DNA from 4 places in the Pantoea trifolii genome. Region 1 is predicted to be linked to each of the others. Evidence: riboswitches for the same ligand, from Rfam matches in the RefSeq annotation. Region 1 holds a riboswitch; each other region holds the start of a gene.

Region 1 (4,811 bases):
GGTAGAGAAATGAGGGTAGAAGATTCTACAGCAAAACGAAAAAAGCCAGCAGATAAAGCGCTGCTGGCGGTGAAAATGCACCCTACTCAGAAAGAGGTTCCACGTCGGTGGAACCGCTGGCAGAGCGCCATTCATTGCTGAATGCCTCCCGCTCTTCCATTGCCGGGCAGTATGCCTCTAATATGAGGCAGGAAAAACTGAGCGATTCTGACAAGGAGTTCCCCTTTTATGTCTTCTTCACGTTTGCAGCAGCAATTCATCCGCTTATGGCAAAGCTGTCAGGGGCAGGATCAGGAAACCACGCTCAACGAGCTGGCCGATCTGCTGCACTGCTCGCGTCGGCATATGCGCAACCTGCTCAATGCCATGCAGAGCGAAGGCTGGCTGATTTGGCAGGCGGAAGCGGGACGCGGCAAGCGCTCGATGCTGAGTTTCTGCTATACCGGCCTGGCGCTCCAGCAGCAGCGTGCTGAGGATCTGCTGGAGCAGGATCGCATCGAACAGCTGGTGCAATTGGTGGGCGATAAAAATCAGGTGCGCCAGATGATCGCGGCGCATTTAGGTCGCAGCTTCCGCCAGGGCAAACACATCCTGCGCGTGCTCTATTACCGTCCGCTGCCCAATCTGCTGCCCGGTTCGCCGCTGCGCCGCTCGGAAACCCATCTGGCGCGGCAAATTTTCAACGGCCTGATGCGCATAAATGAGGAAAAGGGGGAAATCGAACCGGATATCGCCCATCACTGGCAGCAAACCTCGCCGCTGCAGTGGCGCTTCTTCCTGCGCCCGGCGATACGTTTTCATCATGGCCGTGAACTGGAAATGGCGGATGTGATTGCTTCGCTGGAACGCGTGCGCAGCCAGCCGCTGTTTTCTCACATCAGTAAACTGGATTCGCCCGCACCCTGGACGCTGGATATCCATCTGAGCCAGCCGGACAATTGGTTACCGTGGCTGCTGGCCAGCGTCAGCGCGATGATCCTGCCGCGCGAATGGCCAACGCTGCGCCAGTTTGCGCGACAGCCAATTGGCACCGGCCCGTACAGCGTGGTGCGCAATCAGCAAACGCAGCTGAAGATCGCCGCCTTCGATGATTACTTTGGCTATCGCGCGCTGATTGACGATGTGTCGATTTGGGTGCTGCCGGAGATCAGTGATGAATTGGTGTATGCTGGAGTCAAACTGCAGGGCGAAACCGCCGACGAAAAATCGGAAGAGAGCCGTCTGGAGGAAGGCTGCTACTTTCTGCTTTACGATCAGCGCTCCGAGCTGGGCCGCGATGCGCATTTTCGCCGCTGGGTGAGTTATCTGTTTAATCCGATCGCCTTATTGAATCATGCTGGCGTCGGCTATCAGCGTTACTGGTTCCCCGCTTATGGCTTGCTGCCGCGCTGGCACCATCGCCGCGATCTCACGTCCGCCGACAAGCCAGCAGGTTTAATCCAGCTGACGCTGAGCTGGTACAGCCATCACGTTGAGCATGAAGGTATCGCCAACGCGCTGCGACCGCTGCTGGCGCAGCAAGGTGTTGAGCTGATCACCCGCGTCGTATGTTACGAAGAGTGGTTCGAGGGCGAAGGTGAGAGTGACATCTGGCTCGGCAGCGTAAACTTTACCCTGCCGCTCGAGTACGCGCTGTTTGCCCAACTGTTTGAGCTGCCGTTGATGCATCACTGCATCCCCATTGACTGGCAAGCCGATGCCGCACGCTGGCGGCAAAAGGATTTACCGTTGGCGGAATGGAGTAAGCAGCTGATCGACAGCGACTATCTGCATCCGCTGTTCCATCACTGGCTGCTGCTGGAAGGGCAGCGCAGTATGCGTGGCGTGCGCCTCAATACGCTCGGCTGGTTTGACTTCAAATCGGCCTGGTTTGCGCCGCCGGAGCTGTGATCCTTTCGCGCTGTCATATAAATGTCTAGAATGAGCCGTTCTCAACGGGGTGCCTTGAAATCAGGGCTGAGAGAAACCCGTCGAACCTGATCCGGCTAATACCGGCGTAGGGATTTGAGATGCCTCACTCCTCAGATCCTTTGCGACTCGACCTTATCTTCTCCTCAAGGAGCGCAAAGTGTTAAACAAAGTTCTGCCTGTGTTGCTGCTGGTTGCGGCACCGGCTTTCGCTGCCAAACCGGTTCTCACCGTTTACACCTACGATTCGTTTTCTGCCGATTGGGGCCCCGGTCCAGCGGTAAAAAAAGCCTTTGAAGCGCAGTGCGGCTGCGAACTGAAGTACGTAGCGCTGGAAGATGGCGTATCGCTGCTCAATCGTGTGCGCATGGAAGGCAAAAACAGCAAAGCCGATGTGGTGCTGGGGCTGGATAACAATCTGGTGCAGGCAGCGGAGAAAACCGGGCTGTTTGCCAAAAGCAGCGTTGATACCAAACCATTAACGTTGCCAGATGGCTGGCACAGCGACACCTTCATTCCGTTCGATTATGGCTATTTCGCCTTCGTCTACGATAAAAACAAACTGAAGAATCCGCCGAAGAGCCTGAAAGAACTGGTCGAAAGCCCGGAAAAATGGCGCGTGATTTATGAAGATCCGCGCACCAGCACGCCAGGTCTTGGCCTGCTGCTGTGGATGCAAAAAGTTTATGGCGACAACGCGCCTGACGCGTGGCAGAAGCTGGCACAAAAAACCGTTACCGTCACCAAAGGCTGGAGTGAAGCTTACGGCCTGTTCCTGAAGGGCGAAGGCGATCTGGTGTTGAGCTACACCACTTCTCCGGCTTATCACATTATCGAAGAGAAGAAAGAGAACTACGCTGCGGCCGAATTTAGCGAAGGCCACTATTTGCAGGTGGAAGTTGCCGCGCAGCTCGCCAGCAGCAAACAGCCCAGGCTGGCGCAGCAGTTCATGCAGTTTATGGTTTCTCCGGCTTTCCAGCAGACCATTCCCACTGGCAACTGGATGTATCCGGTGATCAAAAGCGATCTGCCAGCCGGTTATCAAGCTTTGCAGGTGCCCGCCAAGGCGTTGCAATACACGCCAGCCGAAGTGGCCGACCATCGCGCCGCGTGGATCAGCGCATGGCAAAGCGCCGTTAGCCGTTAATGTCCGGTTGGTTAATTCCCGGTAGCGCTGTCGCGCTGTTGCTGTGCGCGGTGGCGCTGCTGGCGTTTGGCGCATTGGTGATGGTTGCGCCGGCCACCGACTGGCGCGCGCTGCTCAACGACAGTTATCTGCATCATGTGCTGCTGTTCTCGTTCGAGCAGGCGCTACTGTCGGCGTTGCTGTCGGTGCTGCCCGCAATCTTGCTGGCGCGCGCGCTCTATCGCCGCCGTTTTCCCGGTCGCAACCTGTTGCTGCGCTTATGCGCCATGACGCTGGTGCTGCCGGTGCTGGTGGCGGTATTTGGCTTGCTCAGCGTCTACGGTCGCAGCGGCTGGCTGGCGCAACTGTGCGCGGCCATTGGCTTTAACTACCATTTTTCGCCGTACGGCCTGCAGGGCATTCTGCTGGCGCACGTCTTCTTTAACCTGCCGCTGGCGACGCGCCTGCTGTTACAGGCGCTGGAGAGTATTCCCGGCGAGCAGCGGCAAGTCGCCGCCCAGCTCGGCCTGCGCGGCTGGAATCTGTTTCATTTACTGGAATGGCCGTGGCTGCGCCGTCAGATTCTGCCGACGGCGGCGCTGATCTTTATGCTCTGCTTCGCCAGCTTCGCCACGGTGCTGGCGCTGGGCGGCGGACCGCAGGCCACTACGCTGGAACTGGCGATCTATCAGGCGCTGAATTTCGACTACGATCCGGGCCGCGCGGCGCTGCTGGCGCTGTTACAGCTGGGTTGTTGCTTGCTGCTGGTGTTGCTGAGCCAGCGCTTCAGTAAAGCCATTCCCACCGGCAGCCAGAGCATTCGCGGCTGGCGCGATCCGCAGGATTCATGGCAGGCGCGCATCAGCGATACTGTATTGATTGGCCTGGCGCTGCTGCTGCTGTTACCGCCGCTGGCGGCGGTAATCGTCGATGGTTTGCGCGGCGGCGTCGCCGGTGCACTGCAACAAGCGGCGCTATGGCAAGCCACCTTTACCTCGCTGCGCATCGCTATCGGTGCTGGCCTGCTTTGCGTGGTGCTGACCATGATGCTGCTGTGGAGCAGCCGCGAACTGCGACAGCGCCAGAACGTGATAGCGGCGCAGGCGATGGAGATGAGCGGCATGCTGATTCTGGCGATGCCGGGCATTGTGCTGGCGAGCGGTTTCTTCCTGCTGTTCAACGCCACCGTAGGTCTGCCGCAGCGCGCCGATGGTTTGGTGATCTTCACTAACGCCCTGATCGCCATCCCTTACGCCATGAAAGTGCTGGAGAATCCGATGCGCGATATCAGCGCCCGTTACAGCCAGCTCTGCGCTTCACTCGGCATCTCCGGTTTCAACCGTTTGCGGCTGATTGAGCTGCGCGCGTTGAAACGTCCCATTGCTCAGGCGCTGGCGTTTGCCTGCGTGCTGTCGATTGGCGATTTCGGCGTCGTCGCACTGTTTGGTAGCGCCGATTTCCGCACGCTGCCCTTCTATCTGTTCCAGCAGATTGGCGCCTATCGCGGTGCGGACGGCGCCGTCACCGCATTGCTATTGCTGCTCCTCTGCTTGTTACTCTTTACTCTGATGGAAAAATTACCGGGTCGCCATGCTGACACTGAATAACCTCGCTTACCTTTATCAGCATCTGCCGATGCGCTTCAGTTTTGCGGCGCAGGCAGGTGAACGTCTGGCGATCCTCGGTCCGAGCGGCGCGGGGAAAAGCACTTTGCTGAGTCTGATTGGCGGCTTTTTGCCGATCAATCAAGGCGCGCTGGTGATGAACGGCATCGATC
Region 2 (4,811 bases), on a different contig from region 1:
CGGCTTCAATCGCCAGACGGAAGGCGTTGGCCATGCCGATCGGATCGCCCGCTTTGGCGACGGCGGTGTTGAGCAGAATGCCATCAAAGCCCATCTCCATCGCCTGCGCCGCCTGCGACGGCGCGCCAATGCCGGCATCAATGATCAGCGGAATGTCGCTGAACCACGCGCGCATGGCACGCAGGCCGTCGATGTTACGTAAACCCTGACCGGAACCAATCGGCGCGCCCCACGGCATCAACAGTTCGCAGCCCGCCGCCAGCAGTTTTTCGCCGACGATCAGATCTTCAGTGGTGTAAGGAAACACCTGAAAACCCTCTGCGCTGAGGATGCGCGCGGCTTCCACCAGCGCGAAAGGATCGGGCTGCAGCGTGTCGGCGTGACCAATCACTTCCAGCTTGATCCACGCGGTGTTGAACAGTTCGCGCGCCATGTGCGCGGTGGTGACGGCTTCTTTCACCGTGTGACAACCGGCGGTATTGGGTAACACGCGGATGTTGAGGCCGGTCAGCAGTTCACGGAAAGCCGCGCCCGCCGCGCCTTCGCGCCGTAAACTGACGGTGATGATGTCGGTGCCGGAGGCGGCAATCGCCTGCTGCAAAATGGCGGGCGAAGGATAACCGGCGGTGCCGAGCAGGAAGCGCGATTGCGGGTCAAAATCGTAAAACATCGCTTAACCTCCCTGCATCGGTGACAGCACTTCAAGCTGGCAACCTTCATCCAGCAGCTGCGTGTAGTACTGGCTTTTTGGCACAAACGCACCGTTGTAGGCGGTGGCGACGCAGGCCGCGTCAATTTGCTGCTCGATCAGCAATTCGCTCAGGCTGTTTGCCTGCGTGCTGATGAGGCGGCCGTTAAGCTGAATGTTCATTTTTAAGTTCCCCAGAAAGACGCTGCATCAGCTGCTCTGCCAGCATCGGTGCCAGCAGAAAACCGTGGCGATACATGCCGTTGAGATAAAAGGTGTGGTTGTGATAGTGGATTTCCGGCAGATTCGCCGGATAAGCCGGACGCAGCCCGCTGCCGCTCTCAATGACGCGCGCTTCGGCTAAAGCCGGATGAATGGCGTAGGCGGCGCTGAGCAACTCCATCATGGCGCGCGCGCTGATGGCGCTGGCGTCGTCGCTCTCGATCATGGTGGCGCCGAGCATAAAGTGGCCGCCGCGTCGCGGCACCAGATAGCAGGGAAAACGCGGATGCAGCAGACGAATCGGGCGGGAAAACTGCACGTCTTCGCTGTGCAGAATCAGCATTTCGCCGCGCACCGCACGCAGGCGCGGCAGTTGTGGCGCGGCGTGGATGCCGCGACAATCGATAATCTGGCCGCTCGGCGCACGATTGTTGAATGGTACGCCGCGTGCGATCAGCGTGTCTCGCATCTCCTGCAACGCCAGACGCGGATCGAGATGCGCTTCCCCGGCGAAAAACAGACCGCGTGCAAAGCGCCCTTCCAGCGCCGGTTCGATGTCGGCGGGATCGACCCATTGGTGCTGCTCGGTCATACGGGCGAAACGGTTGAGTTCCTGGCTATCGCGCGGCGGCGCAACCACCAACGTGCCCTGATGCTTTACGCTGCTGACGCGCTGTTGCCACCATGCGGCGGCGTGTTGTCCAAGGGTGATGACGTCGCGCGGCGCACTTTCGGCTTCACACCAGGGTGCCAGCATGCCGCCAGCAAACCACGATGCCGGGCGGCGCGCGTCATCGCCAATCACCTCGACGTCTTCGCCGCGTTCCGCCAGCAACGTAGCCACGCACAAGCCCGCCACGCCGCAGCCGAGCACGCTCCAGCGGCTCACAGCGCCGGTTCCGGGATGTTCAAAAAGGGGGAATTCACATCGGCCTCTCAGTGTTAGCTGAGACCCGCAGATACAGGAGAAGGGAAATGGCGCAACCATCAAGCTAGCCTGAGCGCCAGACAGCCCAATGAACAAGACTGTCAGTCTTCCTACGCCAGTATCAACTGGGTCAGGTTCAAAGGGTCGCTAAGCCGCGCAGTGCGCTATTAGCCTCTCAGTCTCTTTGGCGAGACTCCCCCGACGCGTCTATTTGTATTGCAGGCGATGGTCGCCGTCAAGCGCGGAATAACCAGATGGTTTACAGGGAAATAAGCAGCAAGGCATTTATCGCTACCTGGGCTTTGTGGATCACAAACGTAACATATGGTATACAAACACATTATTTTATGCGCAAGAACCAATTACAGGTGATGTCGGAATATCCATGAAGAATATTAAAATTGCATTTATTAAAGCCGGCTGGCACAAAGAAATTGTCCATAATGCCCTGGTGGGATTTGAAAAAGAATTAGCCGATCAATCCGTTGAAGCGGAATTAAAAGTGCTGGAAGTGCCTGGCGCATTTGAAATGCCGCTGCTGGCTAAGCGTCTGGCTGAAACCGGTAAATACGATGCGATTGTCTGCGCGGCGCTGGTGGTTGACGGCGGTATCTATCGCCATGATTTCGTTGCCGCTGCGGTGGTTGATGGCTTGATGAATGTGCAGCTGACCACCAACGTGCCGGTGTTCTCCGTGTCATTAACGCCGCATAATTTCCAGCCGGTTGATGTTATCGAAAACTTCTATACCGAGCATTTCATTAAGAAAGGTAAAGAAGCCGCGCGCGCTGCGCTGGCTATTCACAATCTGTCGATTGATTAATGCATTAAAAAGGGAGCACCTCATCAGGCGCTCCCTTTTTATTTAATCTGACTTTCTACTATTAATATTCAGAATAGTGCCAGCCTCGCTTCACTTAATGTTTCACACTCATCAAATGATTACTTTTCATATGTCGGCGCGTTTCAGATGGATTGATATCGCACGCTTTCGGCAGTAACAGCGTAAAGATTCCCGCAATCACCAGTGAACCCGCCAGCCAGCAGATCGCCACGTTTTGGCTATACAGCAGTGTCATGATCCCTACTAAGTACGGTCCGCAGAATCCACCCAGATTACCCAAGCCATTGATCACGCCACGCGCGCTACCCGCCACTTCCGGCGCAGCGATACGTCCGGGAATCGACCAGAACGGGCTGGTTGCCGCTTTGAGGAAGAAGCCGCACACCACCAGCGCGATATAGGCGGCGACGACGTTATTATGCAGCACCACCGATGCCAGCAAGGCAGCGGCAAAACAGAACAGCGACACCATCACCCACAAACGGCGCTTGCCGGTGCGATCGCTTAACCACGAAATAGCGTAGATGCCGAGTACCGTCGCGACAAAAGGAATCGCCGCCAGCAGACCAACGCCCGCCATGTTGGTACCGGTGAGATTTTTCAGGATACTCGGCAGCCACAGCGTGTAACCGTAATCGCCGGTTTGATAGAAGAAGTTGAGCGCCACTAACTTCATCAGGCCCGAGTTGCGAAACACCGCTTTCAACGGCGCTTTGCTGACCGGTTCCTTTTGCAGATGCTGAGCCTTTTCGCGCGCCAGTTCGCGCAGCAAATACTCCTTTTCTCGCGCCGGTAACCAGCGCGCCTCTTCAGGACGATCGGCGATCACCAGCCACCACACCAGCAGCACCACCGCTGAAAGCAGGCCTTCGATTATGAACAGCCAGCGCCAGTCCAGCACATTGATGATGTAACCCGATATCGGCGCAGTAAACATGCCACCTAACGGCGCGAACATCATGACAAAGGCGTTGGCGCGACCCAGCTCTTTTTCCGGGAACCAGTTGCTGACCATGGTTAACACCACCGGCAGCATGCCGCCTTCGGAAATCCCCAGCACAAAACGCAGCGCCAGCAGCTGATAGTGATTGGTGACAAAACCGGTGGCGATCGACACCACCATCCACGCTACCAACGACCAGGCGATAAAGCGTTTGCCGCTGCCATTCACCGCGATACGTCCGCCCGGCACCTGTAAAAACAGATAACCAATAAAGAAGATACCGCTTACTACGCCAGCCATTTGGCTGGTGATCGCCAAATCCTGATCCATACCGCCAGGCAGCGCAAAGCTGATATTGACGCGATCCATGAATGAGACAATGCAGGTGATGAGAATCGGGGCGATGACGCGATACCAGCGCGTTCCGGGGATTTTTTCTTGCATGCTGCCCTCTTCATGTTAAGCCGTGATGCTTAGGTTCATTGGCTAACTATTAAAGAGAGTATGGAAATAATTATTGCGATCTTAATCACTGCAATTAATGTTAAGAAAAAGTGTTACAACCGCTGTGATCGCGCATAAAAAAAAGCAGCGCGATGGCTCGCACTGCTCTTTGACCGCTTTTTAATCATTAACGCTGCGGATGATTCACTTCCAGCGGACGCAAATCAAACACCAGCACTTCCGCATCTTCGCCGTTAGCAAACTCCAGCACGCTTTCGTTGCGTACACGTGCGCCGTCGCCCTCTTTAAACTTCACGCCGTTCACTTCGATGCTGCCGCGTGCCACGTGAATATAGGCGTAACGATCGGCATCCAGCGCGAGGGTTTGCTGCTCAACACCGTCGAACAGTCCGGCATAAATGCGGATATCCTGACGCACGCTAAGCGATCCGTTTTCCCCTTCCGGCGAAATAATCAGACGCAGCTGACCGCGTTTGTCACTTTCCGCCACCGAAATCTGCTGATAACCCGGAGGCGAATTGCGTTCGCCAGGCACGATCCAGATCTGCAGGAAGTGCACATTGTCGGTTTTCGAGTGGTTAAACTCGCTGTGCGTAACGCCGCTACCGGCGCTCATCAGCTGCACATCACCCGGCACAATCACCGAACCGGTGCCCATAGAATCTTTATGCTCCAGCGCGCCTTCCAGCACATAGGAGATGATCTCCATGTTGTTGTGCGG
Region 3 (4,811 bases), 480 kb from region 1:
ATCGGTGGTGAGCGGGCCAAGCGTGTAAAACGGCGCTTCGTGACAATGCTCAAGCTGTTCAGTCATATTGCGACGAATCATCTGCATCGGCACGTGTCCCGGACCTTCAATCATCACCTGCACATCATATTCCCAGGCGATTTTAGTCAGTTCGCCCAGCGTATGCAGTTCGGCAAATTGTGCCTCATCGTTGGCATCCTGAATTGAACCGGGACGCAGGCCGTCGCCGAGCGACAGCGCCACATCGTAGGCGGCACAAATTTCACAAATCTCGCGGAAGTGCAGATAGAGGAAGCTTTCGGTGTGATGCGACAGGCACCATTTCGCCATAATCGAGCCGCCGCGCGACACAATGCCGGTCAGCCGGTTGGCCGTCATCGGCACATAGCGTAGCAATACGCCAGCGTGAATGGTGAAGTAGTCAACGCCTTGTTCCGCTTGCTCCAGCAGCGTGTCGCGGAAAATCGCCCAGTTGAGATCTTCTGCAATGCCGTTCACTTTTTCCAGCGCCTGATAAATCGGCACTGTACCAATCGGCACCGGGCTGTTTCGCAAAATCCACTCGCGCGTTTCATGGATGTAGCGGCCGGTTGAGAGATCCATCACGGTGTCTGCGCCCCAGCGCGTCGACCACACCAGCTTCTCCACTTCTTCTTCAATCGATGAACTCACCGCCGAGTTACCAATATTGGCATTTACCTTCACCAGGAAGTTGCGGCCGATGATCATCGGTTCGGATTCGGGATGGTTGATGTTAGAAGGAATGATGGCGCGGCCGCTGGCGACTTCCTGGCGAACAAATTCAGCGGTGATATTTTCCGGCAGATTAGCGCCAAAGCTGTGGCCCGGATGCTGCTGTAGCAGCACTTCACCGCGAATACGCTCGCGGCCCATGTTTTCACGCAGCGCAATAAACTCCATCTCCGGCGTGATGATGCCCTGTCGCGCATAGTGCAGTTGGGTAACCCGGCGACCCGCTTTGGCGCGGCGCGGTTGTGGCAGATATTCAAAACGCAGGTGATCCAAGCCTTCATCCGCCAGACGCTGCTGCGTGTAGCTGGAACTTAGCTGGCGGATAGTTTCACTGTCGTCACGTTCTTCGATCCAGTTGGCGCGCAGCCTGGCGAGTCCCTGATGCACATCAATAGTGGCTTGAGGATCGCCATAAGCACCGGCGGTGTCGTATACCGGCACCGCTTCATTCGGCTCATATTGCGGATGTTCTTTGCTGCCGCCGATATGTGTCGGGCTGAGCTGTATCTCACGCATCGGCACGCGAATATCCGCGCGGCTGCCGGTGATCCAGATACGTTTGGAGTTGGGGAAAGCGGTTCCCTGCAGGGAATCGATAAATTCTTGCGCCTGAGCGCGCTGTTCACGACGAGACGTTTTAGCAGACATAGCAAGTTTCCGGTAAAGGTTGGAAGTTGCTTGTCCAGAGTTCGGAAGGAGTAACAGCGACGATGCTGGGCGCCAGCTTGCAACGTGCTGATGATGTCTACTCTTGTTCCCTTCGCAGGTACTAACCTGATCAGGTTCCGCGGATCCCGAATTAACGGTCTCAGCCCCGGAGGGCACTCCGACAAGGTTGTGTTTTGTGGTTTAAGCTACTTTGCTTGCCATTTTGCACCTGGGCAGTGCTCGTGACCGTCACGTACTACGTGTACGCTCCGGTCCCTGCGCGCTGTCCGAGTGCAAACTGGCTGCGCACGCTACGCTTAAACCGCAAAATTTGGCTCTTCATGTTTTGAAGAGGCAATAAAAAAGCCCATTCAGCATAAGAGGGCTTTTCTTGAATAACAAGTTTTTTACAACTTCAGGATGTTAAGCCGGGCGGGCGATGACGCTGTCATTGGCCACCGGCGGGCGCGCCAGCTGGTGATCCCAGGCGAGCTGCACCAGCTTATCTTCCAGCGTAAAGCGCGATTCCAGCACTTCACCGACTTCGGAGAGCGCGGTTTGAAAATCCACGCAATTATCATCGTTAATCGCTTGCTGCAGATGGGTGTCGTAAAGCTGCATGATGCGATCGGTATTCGCCTCAAGTGCCGGATAAATCTGCGCGGCCACGATTAATGGGCTATCACCCTGCATCTCACTAATGATGTGTTCATACACGCTGAAATGGCCGGTAGACAGGTAATCTACCAGGTTGTGACAAAACGCATCCAGCGCCTGTTCATCCAGCGCAGTTAACGCATCTTTTTGTGGCTTCATGCCAATAAGCTCGTAGTAAGTGACGAGCAGCTGTCGACGGGCGCGCAGCCATGAATCCACCAATTCATTTCTGCCACCGACACGCTCTGTCAGGTTCTCTAACTGGTTAAGCATATGGGGCTCCAGGTAGGTTATAGTTGTTAATTACACACTTAATATTAGGATTTCAGCGTGCGATTTGACGCTAAGGACAACGATTAAGATGCAACGTGAGATCTCAAGCTTAGACGCTGGTTGGTGGGTTGTCAGCCATGAGCAAAAACTTTGGATGCCGCAGGGTGAATTGCCGCATGGCTTAGCCAGCGATTTTGGCCTGAACGGCAGCAACGGCATGTTGATTGGCGAGTGGCAGGGCGAGAATGTCTGGCTGGTACGCGAGTCGCGCCCGGACAGCATGGGCTCGGTGCGCCAACTGATTGATGAGGATGTCGGCCTGTTCCAAATCGCCGGGCGTGGCGTGCAGCTGGCGGAGTTTTACCGTTCGCATCGCTGGTGCGGCTATTGCGGCCATGAGATGCACATCAGCAAACGCGAATTTGCCTGCTTGTGCAATCATTGCCGCGAGCGCTATTACCCGCAAATTGCGCCGTGCATCATCGTGGCCATCCGTCGTGGCGATGAGATCCTGCTTGCCAATCATGCGCGTCATCGCAACAACATCTATACCGTGCTGGCAGGGTTCGTCGAAGTGGGCGAAACCTTAGAACAAGCGGTAGCGCGGGAAGTGATGGAGGAGAGTAACGTGCGGGTGAAAAACGTGCGTTACGTGACCTCGCAGCCGTGGCCGTTCCCGCACTCCCTGATGATGGCGTATATGGCGGAATATGATGGCGGCGATCTGCAACACGACGGCAAAGAGCTGCTGGATGCCGGTTGGTATCGCTATGACAATCTGCCGCTGTTACCGCCGCCCGGCACGGTGGCGCGTCGCCTGATTGAAGATACTGTTGCCCTGTGTCGCGCCAGCGCGGCGTGAAAATGCTACACTGCCGGCCTTAGCATGAGAGAGCCCATTATGAGTGAACTGAAGAACGATCGTTATCTGCGCGCCCTGTTACGTCAGCCGGTAGATGTCACGCCGGTATGGATGATGCGACAAGCTGGGCGCTATTTGCCGGAGTACAAAGCCACGCGCGCTGAAGCCGGTGATTTTATGTCGCTGTGTAAGAATGCTGAGCTGGCGTGTGAAGTCACGCTGCAACCGCTGCGTCGCTATGCGCTGGATGCGGCAATCCTCTTCAGCGATATCCTCACCATTCCGGATGCGATGGGACTTGGGCTCTACTTTGAGACCGGCGAAGGCCCGCGTTTCTCCAACCCGATCACCTGTCGTGCGGATGTCGACAAACTGCCGGTGCCGGATCCAGAGCATGAACTCGGTTATGTGATGAACGCGGTGCGTACCATTCGTCACAACCTGAAAGGCGAAGTGCCGCTGATCGGTTTCTCCGGCAGCCCGTGGACGCTGGCAACCTACATGGTTGAAGGCGGCAGCAGCAAAGCCTTCACAAAAATCAAAAAGATGATGTACGCCGAGCCGCAAACCCTGCACAAATTGCTGGATAAGCTGGCGGACAGCGTGATTCTTTATCTCAATGCGCAGATCAAAGCTGGCGCGCAGTCGATCATGGTGTTCGATACATGGGGCGGCGTGCTGACCGGACGCGACTATTGCGAATTCTCGCTCTATTACATGCATAAAATCGTCGATAGCGTGCTGCACGAGAACGAAGGTCGTCGCGTACCTATTACGCTGTTCACCAAAGGTGGCGGCCAATGGCTGGAAGCGATAGCCGCGACCGGCTGTGATGCGCTGGGGCTCGACTGGACCACCGATATCGCCGATGCGCGTCGTCGCGTAGGTGACAAAGTGGCGCTGCAGGGCAACATGGATCCTTCCATGCTGTATGCACCGCCTGCGCGCATCGAGCAGGAAGTAGCCGGGATTCTTGAAGGTTTTGGCGCGGGCGAAGGCCACGTGTTTAACCTGGGCCACGGCATCCATCCAGACGTACCGCCTGAGCATGCCGGTGCGTTTGTAGAAGCGGTGCATCGTCTGTCACGTCCTTATCATCAGGGCTGATGGTGGATTTAGCCGCACTACGCCAGGAACAGTTGCAACGCGCTGCTGATGTGGTGCGGCAGGATGATTTCGACGTGCTGCCGCCGCGTTTTATTGGTGGCGCCGACGTAGGTTTTGAACAGGGCGGTGAGATCACACGCGCTGCTCTGGTCATCCTCGAGTATCCATCCTTAACGCTGGTGGAACATCGCATTGCACGCGTGGCCACTACCATGCCGTATATTCCGGGCTTCTTATCCTTCCGCGAAATGCCGGCACTGCTGGAAGCCTGGCAGCAACTCTCCCACATGCCCGATCTGCTGTTTGTTGATGGTCACGGTATTTCCCATCCGCGTCGGCTTGGCGTGGCGGCGCATTTCGGATCGCTGGTGGATGTGCCTACCATTGGCGTAGCGAAGAAGCGTCTATGCGGGCGTTTTGCTGAGCTGGACGCTGAGCCAGGCAGCCGTCAGCCGCTGCTCGACAAAGGTGAGCAGATTGGCTGGGTATGGCGCAGTAAAGCGCGCTGTAA
Region 4 (4,811 bases), on a different contig from region 1:
GCGCCAACTGGATGAGGCGCCATGCCGCACGCAATCGCCGACGCTGGACGTGGAAAGCTATCGCGATGATCAGGATGCCTGGCACACGGTGGCGCAAAGCCTGATCCGTCGCGGATATCAACAGGCGCGCATCGGCGCGGACTTTTACTCTTACGGCATGACGGTACACAGCTGGCAGCAGCTTTCGCGCTATCTACCAGACGTGACGTGGCATGATTTAACCGGCTTGAGCGACCGGCTGCGTAGCGTCAAATTCCCGGCGGAAATCGCCGCGTTGCGTCAGGCTGCTGCCATCGCGGATGCCACAATGATGGCGATTGGCGCGGAAGTGGAGGGCGGCTGGCGCGTGCGCGATGTCGCCGCGCTGGCCGCCGGACAGTTTTTACAGCTTGGCGCGGATACCGGCGAAACCGGACCGATAGTGATCGCCAGCGGTGATAATGGTTTTCTGCATGCTAGTGGCCACGAGCAGCGGCTGGAAAAAGGCGATGTGCTGCATGTCGAGCTGATACCAAAAGTGAAACATTACAGCGCGCGCCTGATGCGGCCTTATATCGTCGGAGAGATTTCGGCGCAGCGTGCCGAAGTGGCAGCACAGCTGATCGCGATTCAGGATCAGCAATTTACCGCCATGAAACCGGGCATGACGGCGCACGACGTGGATGCCATCGTGCGCGATGCGGTTTTGAGTAGAGGATTGCGCGCGGATTATCCCAATATCACCGGTTATGCGCTGGGGCTTTATACACGCACGCCACGACCCAGTGATTTTTCCTGCAGTTTCTACCCTAACGCGCAGTGGCTGCTGGAAGAGAATATGGTGTTCCACATGTATATTTCGGCGCAAGGTTTGGCGTTCAGCGAAACGGTGCGCGTTACGCCCGCTGGTGCAGAGCGGCTGACAAATTTACCGCGTCAGTTATTATCATTGCCGGACCAGTAATGAGCAGGATGTATTATGACGCAGGACGTTGAACTGATTGATTTAGCCGTAACCTTTCCCGCTTTACGTTTCGATCTGAAATATGCCACGGCGGATAACATCGCGGGCTATGCCATTTACCAGGAGGCCAAAGCGCTGCTGCATCCGGCAGCCGCCGACGCACTGGCAAAAAGCATTGAGATCGCCCGGCTGGCGGGATTCAGTTTGTTGGTATTCGATGCCTATCGGCCGCAGCAAGCGCAGTGGCACTTGTGGGATGCCTGTCCGGATAAAGATTATGTGGTGCCGCCCGCGCAGGGTTCGAATCACAGTCGCGGCGTCGCAATTGACCTGACGTTACTTGATGCACAAGGCCAGCCGCTGGATATGGGCACCGCCTTTGATGCGATGGAAGCAGAATCACATCCGTATCATCCGAATGTCCCCGCCGAAGCGCAACGTAATCGCCTGCTGCTGAACGCGATTATGTTTGGCGGCGGCTTTGTCGCCATGCCAACGGAATGGTGGCACTTCGAACTTCCTGACGCGAAAAATTATCCGTTACTTGATGAGCGATTTGGCTGCTTTGCGCGTTAAATTATTTCATTTGGCCGATGGTACAAAACCCTGATTAATATTCAGCTGTAATCATGGGGTTTATCCTTCCTTAATATACGAAAAAACCGGCCTGAACCGGTTTTTTCACCCTAACGGCCAGCGAACTGAATCGCTGCGTACAGGGTTGAGTTGTGCGGCTATCTTATCAGCATAAATTTAAAAAACTACCGCAACTGACTATCCTTGCTTCCGCGGCGGTTATAACCGCTGGTCGCCGCCTGTTTTTTATCGATCTTGCTCTGGCAATTTACGCAGTAACGCACGCCAGCCAATGCTGCGCGACGCGCTTCCGGGATCGGTTCGCCGCACTCGTCGCAAAACTCGGCGCTTTCACCGTGGCCGAGATTCTCGCGCGCGCGGGCCACCGCGTCATCAACCGTGGCATCAATTTGTTTGTGCACTGCACCGTCTTCTGACCAACCGCCAGCCATACTTCACCTCCACAAATACTGATGCCCAAAGTATAAGACATGGCGTGATGAATGCCGGACAGGCCAGAATTTAACAAGGTTGACACATCATCGCGCGCCATCCTAGACTGCGGCTTGTTCCAAGGGGTGCTCTGTTAAGGGGCTGAGATTCTACCGGCTGGCGTGTATGCGCTGGCAACGTAGTGACCCTCCGAACCTGATCCGGCTAATACCGGCGTAGGGATGCGGAACCGCAGGGCTATATTGCGCCCTGATTCCCTCTTTGTGCTTTGTAGCGGACAGTTCGCGCTCTTCAGGCGTTGCCTGAGAGTCTCTGCGCAATCGCAAAGGTGGCGACACATGAACGAAACACACATCATCCAGGCTTTGCTGACATTCCTGCAGCATGAAGAGGCTTCAGACGACGATTTCAATCAGCTGGCCCTCGAAATCTTCGCTTATCAGTTCGCACACAACCCACCTTATCGCCGCTTCGCCATCCAGCGCGGACGCACGCCGCTGACGGTGAAAAGCTGGCGCAACATTCCCGCTATCCCAATTAACGCCTTCAAAGATCTGACGCTCAGCTGCCGTCCCACTGACCAGATTGCCGAGATCTTCATGACCAGCGGCACCACCGGCACGGTAAAAGGGCGCAGCTACCATCCGACGCTGGAGGTGTGGAAAAAATCGATGCTGCTTAACTTCCGCCGTCGCTTTATGGCGGGCCGCGAACGCATGCGCATGGGCATTTTGTTCCCGGATACCGCGGCGATGCCGAACTCCTCGCTGGCGACTTACCTTGACCTGGCAATGAAGGAGTGTGGCACGCCAGACAGTGAAGTAATGGTGGGCGAGCATGGCCTCGAAACAGATCGTCTGTTCAGTGCACTGGAGCAGGCCGAAGCAAGCGGCGAACCTTACGCGCTGCTGGGCGCCAGCTACAGCTTCGTGCCTCTGCTGGATGAAATGCAGCGCCAGCAACGCCGCTTCGCGCTGCCTGCCGGCAGTCGCATTCTCGATACCGGCGGTTTCAAAGGCCAGTCGCGCGAGATTGGCGAAGAGGATTTCTACGCTTCGCTCTCTCACGCCTTCGGCATTCCGCGTTCCCACTGCATCAACATGTACGGTATGACGGAAATCAGCACGCAGTTTTACGATGCGGGCAATGAACGCTGCCCGCCGGTGAAATCCGGGCCGCACTGGATCCGCACGCGCGTGGTCAATCCGCTTACCGGTGATGATGTGCCGGACGGCGAGATTGGCGTGCTAGTGCATCACGATCTGGCACATTTCAACTCGGTTTCCGCCTTGTTAACCGAAGATGCGGGCGTGATCGTGCCCGGCGGATTCCATCTGCTGGGACGCGCGACCGGCGCTGATGCCAAAGGCTGTTCGCTGACCATGGCAGCGTTTCTCGCCAGCGCGCAGGCACAGTTGTGAAGGAAGTTGCCGGACATCTGCCGGGCCTTTCCGCCGACGAAGTGCAGTGGCATACGCTGAGTTTCAATCATCGTGGCGCAAGCCTCGAGGTTAGCGTTCCGCAACTTGATGACGCGCAGATCACGGCGCTCGCAGCGCGCATCCGCAGCAACGCCCGCGCTTATCTCCACCAGCTGAGCGTTGCGCAGATCATCGCCATCATTGATGAAGCGGTGGCGCGACTGCTCGATCGCCATCATCCACTGCGTATCAAAGCCGAAAAGCTGCTGCCCATCGTCACCGGTTACGATGCCGACATGGTGCGGCTTGGCCTCACCGGCTACCTGAAAACCTTTCGTCAGCCGCAGCTGAAGCGCTTTCTGGCGGAGGGTTTCACCGATCCGCAGATGCTCGACGATTTCCAGCCACGCCCCAAAGGCGGCTTTGCACGCGCGTTTGGCCCGCAATTGTTGATGCATATCTGGGCGGGCAACGTGCCGGGTTTGCCGCTGTGGAGTTTGATTTGCGGCCTGCTGGTCAAGGCGGGCACCATCGGCAAACTGCCGGGCAATGAGCCGCTGATGGCAAGCTGGTTCACGCAGTTGCTGGCGGAAATCGATCCAAAACTCGGCGAGTGCATCGCGGTGGTGTGGTGGAAAGGCGGCGATGCGCAAACCGAGCCAACCTGGCTGCGCCAGCCCGATACACTGGTGGCTTATGGCAGCAACCCAACGCTGGCGGCGATCCAACAACGTTTGCCGGTTACCACGCGCTTTCTGCCGCACGGACACAAAATCAGTTTCGGAATGGTGGCGCGTTCGGCGTTAAATACTCGGCAGGGCGCGGAGCTGGCGCGCCGTGTGGCCTATGACGTGATGCGTTACGACCAGGCGGGTTGCTACTCGCCGCAGATGCTGTTTGTCGAGCGCGGCGGCAAGGTGTCGCCGGATGAGTTCGCCAGCTATATCGCCCATGAACTCGCCGTGCTGGCGCACAAACATCCGCGCCGTCCGCTGGCTAATGATGAGACGAACAGCATTGCCGCGTGGCGTAATGGCGAGGAGATCCGTGCGCTGGGCGGAGATCGTACGCTTTATGGCGAGGCGGCAGACAGTTGGGCGGTGGTGAGTGTTGATCTTGCAGAACCTTTATCGCCTGCTGCGCTGGGCCGCACCTTGAAAGTGGTGTCCGTGGATGCGCTGGAGGAAGTGGTCGATTTGGTGGCGCAGCAGCGGCATTTTCTGCAAACCGCAGGCGTGGCGGCCGCGCCGAATGAGTTGTTCCGCATCTCCGCTCTTCTTGGGCAAGTGGGTGTTACCCGCATCGCCGCGTTCGGCAACATGACCTCGCCGGAAGCGGGCTGGCATCACGACGGGCGTTTTAGTTTGCTCGATCTGGTGACCATCACGGAGATCGAGCAGGGCGCAGAAGCGGCGGCA

The links. Region 1 has a riboswitch for thiamine pyrophosphate ahead of thiB (thiamine ABC transporter substrate binding subunit). Riboswitches for the same ligand answer to the same signal wherever they lie in the genome.
Region 2: it holds a riboswitch for thiamine pyrophosphate, as region 1 does, so the genes downstream of both, NQH49_RS19995 (FAD-dependent oxidoreductase) here and thiB (thiamine ABC transporter substrate binding subunit) in region 1, are expected to answer to the same signal.
Region 3: it holds a riboswitch for thiamine pyrophosphate, as region 1 does, so the genes downstream of both, thiC (phosphomethylpyrimidine synthase ThiC) here and thiB (thiamine ABC transporter substrate binding subunit) in region 1, are expected to answer to the same signal.
Region 4: it holds a riboswitch for thiamine pyrophosphate, as region 1 does, so the genes downstream of both, NQH49_RS22410 (LuxE/PaaK family acyltransferase) here and thiB (thiamine ABC transporter substrate binding subunit) in region 1, are expected to answer to the same signal.

The regions. Positions count from the first base shown of each region.
Region 1 covers NZ_JANIET010000001.1:765,086-769,896, reverse strand. Annotated here, with positions in the region: gene sgrR (HTH-type transcriptional regulator SgrR) at 229-1,890, shown strand; TPP riboswitch at 1,926-2,021, shown strand; gene thiB (thiamine ABC transporter substrate binding subunit) at 2,069-3,055, shown strand; gene thiP (thiamine/thiamine pyrophosphate ABC transporter permease ThiP) at 3,055-4,641, shown strand; gene thiQ (thiamine ABC transporter ATP-binding protein ThiQ) at 4,625-4,811, shown strand, end outside.
Region 2 covers NZ_JANIET010000002.1:129,485-134,295, reverse strand. Annotated here, with positions in the region: gene NQH49_RS20005 (thiazole synthase) at 1-670, opposite strand, end outside; gene thiS (sulfur carrier protein ThiS) at 674-871, opposite strand; gene NQH49_RS19995 (FAD-dependent oxidoreductase) at 855-1,799, opposite strand; TPP riboswitch at 1,929-2,048, opposite strand; gene NQH49_RS19990 (6,7-dimethyl-8-ribityllumazine synthase) at 2,224-2,661, shown strand; gene NQH49_RS19985 (MFS transporter) at 2,756-4,069, opposite strand; gene NQH49_RS19980 (pirin family protein) at 4,257-4,811, opposite strand, start outside.
Region 3 covers NZ_JANIET010000001.1:286,561-291,371, forward strand. Annotated here, with positions in the region: gene thiC (phosphomethylpyrimidine synthase ThiC) at 1-1,401, opposite strand, end outside; TPP riboswitch at 1,492-1,592, opposite strand; gene NQH49_RS01285 (Rsd/AlgQ family anti-sigma factor) at 1,825-2,331, opposite strand; gene nudC (NAD(+) diphosphatase) at 2,420-3,193, shown strand; gene hemE (uroporphyrinogen decarboxylase) at 3,233-4,300, shown strand; gene nfi (deoxyribonuclease V) at 4,303-4,811, shown strand, end outside.
Region 4 covers NZ_JANIET010000002.1:655,144-659,954, reverse strand. Annotated here, with positions in the region: gene NQH49_RS22425 (M24 family metallopeptidase) at 1-943, shown strand, start outside; gene ddpX (D-alanyl-D-alanine dipeptidase) at 959-1,519, shown strand; gene NQH49_RS22415 (DksA/TraR family C4-type zinc finger protein) at 1,705-1,971, opposite strand; TPP riboswitch at 2,084-2,211, shown strand; gene NQH49_RS22410 (LuxE/PaaK family acyltransferase) at 2,311-3,393, shown strand; gene NQH49_RS22405 (acyl-CoA reductase) at 3,390-4,811, shown strand, end outside.